2 regions of the Gluconobacter sp. ESL1110 genome follow, and region 1 is predicted to be linked to the other one. Evidence: riboswitches for the same ligand, from Rfam matches in the RefSeq annotation. Region 1 holds a riboswitch; the other holds the start of a gene.
What was found. Region 1 has a riboswitch for cobalamin ahead of AC3B6F_RS10215 (DUF1636 family protein). Riboswitches for the same ligand answer to the same signal wherever they lie in the genome.

Region 1 (4,424 bases):
TTTGAGAGAGGAAACATAGAGCACGTCTGCGGAGAGACCCGCCACCTCCAAGGCATCTGCCAGATAGTCGATGGGCGCTGTGTCCGCGGCAAGAAGATGGGCGCGATAGAAAACAACTGTTGCCCGCAAAGAGAGGTTGGGCTTTCCGGCGCGATAGAACCCGACAGATGGCACAGGCTCCGGCATCCCAGCCAAATCTGCGCAACATCCGGCAAGATATGCCATCAGAATCAGTGCACGGCGGGCGTTGTCCGGACCTCCTTCTTTCAGAAAGCTCGTGAGCCGTTCATGATCGGTCGCGTGAACATTGGACCATTCTTCCAGCCTTGCGTCCTGACGGGCATCTCCGGGTAACAAAGCTAGCGAAATGGACTTTCTGGCACAGGAGTTTCTGACTTCTTCCGCACCATATCGCCAGTAATCAATCCCCCCCAGAAGACGCACCACAACACAATGCGCTTCAGAAAGTGTCTGCTCGATATACAGATCGACGGACATCGGATGTCTGAGCCGCGAGAGATTGACCAGTCTCAGCGAGAAGCCAGCCCCTCCCTGGGACGAGGCGTTCAGCTTTTCGTAGGCCTGTTCCAGCGCCAAAAGATCACTGTCCGAAAAAGACAGAAACACGACGTCCGTTGGCGCATGGTCGAGATCCTCGGCCACGTCCTGATCGTCTATTCCATGTCGTTCGCGGACAAGCAGATGCATGACGAACTCAGACGCCCAGTAACGCGGCTTCGATGGCGGCACGATCCAGACCGGTCTGTCCGATCACGACCAAGCGTCCGTCACGCGTGCCGTCTGTCCAGGGCACATCGAATTCATGACGAAAGCGTGTTCCCACGCCCTGTACAGCCAGGCGCATTTTTTTGCCCTGTACTGCCACAAAACCCTTCATTCTCAGGATATCAAACGTGCCAGACACATCACTGAGGCGCTTCAGGACCGCATCAGCACTGACCTGCTCCGGCATGACAACAACAAAGCTCTCAAAATCATCATGTTCATGATCATCCGCTCCATCATGATTGGACGGTCGCGCCTGAAGATCATCTTCCGCACTGGCTGCAATTCCAAGTAAAACGGCCGGATCAAGACGTCCTTCCACGGCCCGCAATATTACGACCTTACGCGGTACAGCCTTGATGATGCCTGCCTCGACAGCATCCGCCTCGACGGTTTCCAGAAGATCGGTTTTGTTGAGAACAATCAGATCTGCCGCATTCAGCTGATCCTCATAGACTTCAGCGAGAGGATTATCGTGATCAAGAGACGGATCAGCCGCCCGCTGGGCTGCTACTGCAGCCGGATCATCGGCAAAACGGCCTGCTGCTACGGCAGGTGCATCAACCAGCGTAATCACGCCATCCACCGTCATGCGTGTACGGATATCAGGCCAGCTGAACGCTTTCAGGAGAGGCTTGGGGAGCGCAAGACCGGACGTCTCGATGACAATATGTTCCGGCGGATCGGGACGATCAATCAGGGCCTGCATGGTGGGAATGAAATCGTCTGCAACGGTGCAGCACAGGCAGCCGTTTGTCAGTTCGACAATATCTTCATCCGGGCAGTTTTCGATGCCACAGGAGCGCAGAATTTCTCCATCGATTCCAAGAGAACCAAATTCGTTGACCACAATGGCGATCCTGCGCCCGTTCGCTTGCGCCAGTAGATTGCGCAAAAGCGTCGTTTTTCCGGCACCGAGGAAGCCTGTGATGATCGTAACGGGAATCTTGCGACCGATACCTGAAATGGACTGGGACATCATGAAAGTTCCTGTGAGGCAGAAAGGGACGCTGGCAGACGGGCGAGGATCATATCAGAAAGAGAGGCCGGGCGCTTTGACGGCATGACCGTTCCCGTTTTTGAGGCTCGGTAGAGGCCCAGGAACGTCCGTAGGTCCTCGATTTTCTCTGGACCAAGTTGCCCCAGGATCAAGGTCCATTTTTCCGGCATCGACACAGCCGCGACGCAGCCGCGACTACATGTGGCCATACAGTCTACAGGCTGGATGCTGAAATTGTCTTTCTCGGCATGCTGGGCAAGTGCCTCGTAAAGCTGACGCCCCTGAACGGGATCGTCAGTCAGCGGCAATCCACGACGGCATGTTACGCAGACATGCAGGACGGGTCTGGTCTGAGGCAGGGTTTCTGCCATGGTTTCGTCTCTCTTGCAGCCCGGACGGGCATGACAAAAGGCGCAGTAAAAGGCCTCCGCACTTCGGAGGGGACGTACCACAACGGCGCGCCCTCACAGTCCGGGCACCCCGCCGGATCATGACACTTGGCTCTGATGGCAGGTCTCCTGACTTACGACCGAGACGCGTTCAGCGCCTCCTCTCCTGCCAGACCTTCCCGGACGTATTTCCAGTGGTCGCATGATCCGAAAGCCATGCTGGCAGGACAGATAACCGTCCACAGTTGCGGGGGCAGTGCCGGATTTGATCCGCAAGATCGCACCGGCTTCCCTTTTCATCCTCCTTTCGGAGGAACCATCACTTTCTTTCCTATCGCTGGTATTCTGGAGTGTCAAAAGCCTTGTAGGGCACCTACTTGAGTTTCAGCGATAACCCCGCAGCAACAAAGAGCACCTCGTCCGCGATAGCGGCAATCCGCTGATGCAGAAGACCCGCCTCATCCCGGAAACGCCGTGCCAGAGCATTGTCCGGAACAATTCCCAGCCCCACTTCATTGCCCACCAGAACGGTCTGATGCGCGCGCGCTGAGAGCGCGGAAAACAGGTCTTCTGTCGCTGCGCTTACATCTCTTTCATCCAGAACGAGATTGGTCAGCCAGAGTGTGAGGCAATCGACCAGAACAGGTTCCGGCCCTGCATTCCGAAGTACGTTCGCGATATCATAAGGTTCTTCGATCGTCTGCCATCCCAAAGCTCCACGACTGGCACGGTGTAAGGCGATCCTGGCGTGCATTTCTTCGTCGTAGGCACGACCGGTCGCCAGATAGATCCATGGCGCAGGCTGGCTAGTGACAAGGGCTTCAGCAACGCCACTTTTCCCGGATCGTGCTCCCCCCAGAACAAGCGATAATTGTCGCTGGCCTGTTGGGCCATCCGAATGCATCACGTCTTCTCCCGTCTCATTATCTTGCATGTGCCCGGATAACAGCACAAAAGACACCTCATGCCGACTGATGCTTTATTTTCCGTTCCAGACATTTCTTTCCCCAGCATGAAGGACCTCAGGACGGCCTGTCTGTCGCTACCTGAGCCAGATCGTGCCTGTAGAGACCGCATCAGGCAACGGGATGCCCTGCTGACCAAACCTCCCGGTAGCCTGGGGCGACTTGAAGAGCTTGCGCTCTGGCTTGGTGAATGGCAGGGCACGGACAGCCCTGTTCTGGATAAAGTCCAGATCACAATTTTCGCGGGCAATCATGGTGTTGTTCAGCGTGGCGTCTCGCCCTGGCCCTCGGACGTTACAAGCCAGATGGTTGCAAACTTTGAGCATGGCGGAGCCGCTATTAATCAACTTGCCCGTACTGCCGGAGCCGATCTGAACGTGGTTTGCCTTCAGAACCTGAAGGCAACGGAAGACCTTTCACAAACCGCAGCAATGACGGAAGAGGATTTTCTGTCTGCTGTTTCAGCCGGGTACAGAGCTGTGCCAAAGGACGCAGATTTGTTTTGCCCCGGTGAAATGGGAATTGGCAATACAACACCCGCCGCAGCTCTATGCGCGGCTCTTCTGGGCGGAACAGGCAAAGACTGGGCAGGTCGTGGGACGGGACTTAACGATGAAGGTCTCAAGCTGAAAGCAGCGGTCATTGATGAGGCCATCACGCTTCACAGGGGCACTCTGTGTGACCCATTAGAGGTCGCCCGCCGCCTTGGTGGATACGAGCTGGCAGCTATCATGGGAAGCGTTCTGGCCGCGCGTCATCATGGCATTCCCGTCGTGCTCGATGGATTTGTATGTACCGCGGCAATTCTTCCTCTTGTGAAGATAGCCCCGGAAGCACTTGATCATACACGTCTTTCCCATTGCTCCGCAGAAGCGGGGCACCGCAACCTGGCTGCATCTCTCATGCTGGAACCTCTTCTGGATTTCGGACTGAGACTGGGAGAAGCATCAGGATCAGGTCTGGCCATTCCGCTTCTGCGCGGCGCCATAGCCTGCCATAATGGCATGGCAACATTCGCGGAAGCTTCTGTTTCCCAGAAGTCCGCGCCCTCAACAGAATGAAACTCTGGCGAACCATTCGGGAAGATATTGCCTGTGGTGCAGGGTTATTGACGCGCCTTCCCTTGGGATGGCTGCGCGTCACGGGAGAGGAATGGTCCTTGTCCCGGTCGGTCTGGTGCTGGCCACTTATTGGCGCTTTTACAGGTGTTTTAACCGGCCTTGTTTTTCTGGGCCTATGCGCTGTTCATGTGCCGGTTACAGTCGCGGCAGTCTGGAGCATTGC
Region 2 (4,424 bases), on a different contig from region 1:
CCTACATCCCAGACATTTTCTCCGCAGGTAAACTATTCCGCAAGCAGACGTCGCGCGAGCATACGGAATCACTGGAAACTATTCGTAAGCGCCTACGATCATGCATGGGAGCGGAGTAAATGATCTTGATTACAAAAACTCGCAAATCAAAAACCGTACTGCACCGAAAATCGTGCGGAGATTGGCTCCAGAGGGTGACCCGTCGCTCCGGATTGTATCGCTGAAGTAGGTGTCAGCCGATAATCATAGGCATATTGCGCGGCGTAGGCGTGTGTGTTGAAGGTATTAAAAATGCTTGCTTCCAGTTTGAGGGTTTTTGTGAATCGATACCCGATGTTCAGATTAACTTCCTGATACCCTTTCGAACGCAGGCTGTTATCTTCAACCAGTGGATAGCCACCAAGCCATCGAACCTGCAGGCCACCATACCAAGGCCCACGATCCGCAATAATACCGAAAGACCACACAAAGCTGGGCGCATTCGTTACATAAGGACCGTCAATTCCGTAATCGGCCAGGTTTTTTGCCTGATAGCGTGCCTTCGCAATAGACAGGTCAGTATTGAACTCAAGCCAGGTAAACGGATTGTATTGCGCGGAAAATTCAACCCCTTGTCGCCGGCTGGCTGGACCGGGGGACGTCACACCCGCATCTCCGTCGTAACTGAGTTCAGAGTCGAAATCGATGATGAAGGCTGCCGCCTGCACATTCAGATGACGGAGCGGTGTTGTTCTCACTCCGACTTCTCCACTGACAGCAGATGTCATGAGCGGCACCTTGACCGAGCCCTTGGTAAACTCATCCGAAGCATAGGATCCGGACACGGACCGGAAGTCATTGGAATGAAAACCCCGTCCTCCGCTCAGATAAAACTCGGTTTTCTTCCATGGACCAAAAATCAGGCTTCCCTTGGGCTGAAAAAGCCACTGGTGTTTTCGCGTCAGACTGCCATCCACCAGATTACTGTCCGTGCCGCCCTGATAATCTTCACGCAGACCAATGACCATCCTGAACCACGGCAGCCAATGCGTCGTGTTCTGGATGAACAGGCCTGCCGAACCCAGATTGATGTCATCGGCATTACAGAGATAGGGAGCCGTTGCTTCCAGACTGGACGGACAGGATGACAGTGTCACGCGTTGCCGCGTATGTCGCCGATCCACATAGAGAAAGTCATACCGGCCCTGTACACCAATCTGCGTGTCTGTCCTTACCCGTCCGATCCGATCCTGCCGGGAGTAAACGCTGCTGCCACCAACGGTTGTGCGGTTTTCATCCTGCTGCTGCTGATCGCCATTCACCGGATCATCCAGATAATGTGTGAAATTATTCCACAATGTCAGACGGTCATGCGAGACAAACGCGCTCGTCACCCATTTCCAGGCGTCATCGGCCAGACGATAATGACCCGACAGGCTATATCTTTCTGAAAACCCTCCATCCGTCGGATCAAGAGAACCATATCGACTGATCAGCCCTTCACTATAGGCGGCTAAAGGCTGATCGTTCGTGGCGCGCCATTGCCCACGATAAAACATGCCCGTGACATCAAAGCCGTTGAGTGTATCGCCATGCGTATAATGAGTGGCCGCCTTAATGCTTCTGGCATTGTCAGGATATTTCCATGGCCCATCCGTATGAGAGAGACTGAAAGCGTTGATCCAGCGATCGCCATTCGCAAGATGCGTTGTTCCTCCCAAATAGGCGCGATAATCTCCCAGTGTCCCGGCACTCAGGGCAAGCTGTCGAGGCACATCATCCGCGAGCTTCATATGATCTGACCCAGCGACGCCGAAATCCCCTACATCCGCATGGAATGGTCCTTTGGTATAATCCACGCCTGACAGCAGTTCGGGAATGAGGAAGTTGAGGTCTGTATAACCCTGACCATGCGCATTGCTGACGCCGTTGATTGGCATGTCATCAACGAAGGTGGCGAGATCCGTACCATGATCGAGGTTGAAGCCACGCAGAAGGAACTGGTTGGCTTTTCCTTCTCCGGAATGAGACGTTACCACCAGGCCCGGAACAGCTTCCAATATCTGCCCTACGCGGTAAGCCGGACGGAGTTGGATCTCCCGGGCGGTAATGGATCCTTCGCTCGCCGTCTCCGCTCTCCCCAGAAGGTTTCTGCGGGAAGCCGTGACGTTAATCTGTTCAGGCGCAGCCGTCAGAGGCCGGGTGGACACAGGTTTCGGGTCGCTCGTCTTCTCGCTTTTTTTAACTGACGAGGCTTCTGGGGCTGTCGCAAGTGCAGCGTCTGGAACGAGGGAGACGCTGGCCAGAACGCACGAGAGACATAGTCGAGAAATGGGTGAACGCGCGTAGGACACCAGCATTCGAAAATGAAACAGATTTCCTGGTCCATTTTTCGTCTTTGAAAACAGTACAGTCATATGAGCCCTGCTCATTATGACAGGAGCAGGACAAGTGCCTGCACGCCCGATTTTTCAGAGAAAACCAGAATGCCAGACACTGCCGTCCCGGACACCCCGCCGGTGGTTGAAAACACGCATGGCAGGTCTCCTGACTCATGGGTCAACGCAGCCAATCTGTCTTCCCGGAGAGGGGTCTCTCCAGTGACATACAGGCGATTGGCAACTCGCCATTTACAGTTGCGGGGGCAGCGTCGGCATCACACCGACTTCCCTCTTAGCTCCATTCCACCTGCTGGCAGAACAAAGAACCATACGAAAATACCAAAACTGTAACGACCTTGTCGTGTCAATCCTGATATTGAATATTGGAACTTTTAAAGCTTCCGAATACTCTTCTCCCGAAATAGATCAAGCCTCTATGGTACGATTTTTCGAAATCGCAGCAAATTCTATAAAATGCCTAAGGTAATGAATGTCGTCGTCTGCTTCACGACGGCCGAGAAAGATTTGCTTCGCAATCCCGTTTTTACCCAGCCTAATCGCATGAAGGCCATAACGGGACGCATGTTCTTCTACCAGCCAGCGAGGGAGAGCTGTAACACCTCGACCGTGTGCAACCATAACCAGCATAATATCGGTCGTTTCAATCTGCTTCTGCTGACGGGGCGCGACACCCGCGGGCTGCAGAAACTGCGTGTAGATATCCAAACGCTCCGAAGGCACAGGATAGGTAATCAGTGTTTCCCCGGACAACTGCTCAGGCGTAATTGACGTCGCACCGTAAAGTCTGTGACCGCGGCCGACGACAAGCACAAGTTCGTAATCAAACACTGGCGTGAAAGTAAGACCCGGTTTGTAAAGCGGGTCCGGGGTCACAAGAATATCGATCTCGCTGCTCAGTAAGGCTCCGATCCCACCAAACTGAAATTTCTGCCGGACGTCGACATCCACCTTAGGCCATCTCTCAAGATAGGGCGAGACGACGTTCAGGAGCCACTGGTAACAGGGATGGCACTCCATTCCGATGCGCAATATGCCTCGTTCGCCATTGGCGAACTGCTCCAGTCTTTCTTCTGCAAGAGAAAACTGCGGAAGAAGACGATTTGCCAGGGCCAGAAGCCATTGTCCTGCCTGTGTCAGAACCAGAGAACGCCCCTCACGGCGCCAGATCTTTACACCAAGCTGGACTTCAATCTTGCGAACAGCATGGCTGAGAGCGGGCTGTGTCAGGTTTAACCGAACCCCCGCCGCTGTCAGGGACCCTTCCTGTGCAACAGCCTGCACGATCATCAGGTGGTTACGTTCCAGAATAGCCATATGTCCCGATCCATGATTCGGTTTTATTTAATCATGGATTGATATCATTTCTCTTCATAAGACAAAACTCTCTGCCAGAGAGTTGCGCCTACATCCGGGGCGATCTGGAAGCATTTGGCTGAGCAGAGAGACCGCAGGTCTTTGCCCAGCCATTCGTTATCTCAGATCATCAGGCCGCAGAGGCTGTACCCATTAGATCGAGAGTTCGTTGCGCAGAATATCGGCTCCGGCGCCGAGAGCATTCAGCTTTGCCCTGGCGACATGACGGGGCAAAGGCGCCATACCACAATTGGTGGAAGGATAGAGCTTATCCGCATCCACAAACTGCAGAGCCTTGCGAAGCGTATTGGCCACGTCTTCAGGGGTTTCAATGATGTTGGTCGCCACATCAATCGCCCCGATCATGACCTTTTTACCCCGGATCAGTTCGATCAGATCCATCGGAACACGCGAGTTCTGACACTCCAGAGAGACCAGATCGAGAGTGGATTTCTGCAACTTCGGGAAAATTTCCTCATACTGCCGCCACTCGGCACCCAGACTGTTTTTCCAGTCGATATTGGCCTTGATGCCATACCCGTAGCAGATGTGAACTGCTGTTTCGCATTTGAGCCCTTCGACGGCTCGTTCCAAAGCCGCAACTCCCCAGTCATTGACTTCGTCGAAGAAGACATTGAATGCCGGTTCATCGAACTGGATGATGTCAACCCCGGCTGCCTCCAGTTCTCT

Region 2: another riboswitch for cobalamin. It lies ahead of AC3B6F_RS12005 (TonB-dependent receptor); the one in region 1 lies ahead of AC3B6F_RS10215 (DUF1636 family protein).

What each region holds. Positions count from the first base shown of each region.
Region 1 covers NZ_JBYLUK010000008.1:341,338-345,761, forward strand. The annotation lists gene cobN (cobaltochelatase subunit CobN) at 1-708, opposite strand, end outside; gene cobW (cobalamin biosynthesis protein CobW) at 716-1,768, opposite strand; gene AC3B6F_RS10215 (DUF1636 family protein) at 1,765-2,157, opposite strand; cobalamin riboswitch at 2,278-2,511, opposite strand; gene cobU (bifunctional adenosylcobinamide kinase/adenosylcobinamide-phosphate guanylyltransferase) at 2,549-3,079, opposite strand; gene cobT (nicotinate-nucleotide--dimethylbenzimidazole phosphoribosyltransferase) at 3,140-4,201, shown strand; gene cobS (adenosylcobinamide-GDP ribazoletransferase) at 4,198-4,424, shown strand, end outside.
Region 2 covers NZ_JBYLUK010000009.1:26,493-30,916, forward strand. The annotation lists gene AC3B6F_RS12005 (TonB-dependent receptor) at 147-2,189, opposite strand; cobalamin riboswitch at 2,500-2,706, opposite strand; gene AC3B6F_RS12010 (LysR family transcriptional regulator) at 2,787-3,695, opposite strand; gene AC3B6F_RS12015 (methionine synthase) at 3,888-4,424, opposite strand, start outside.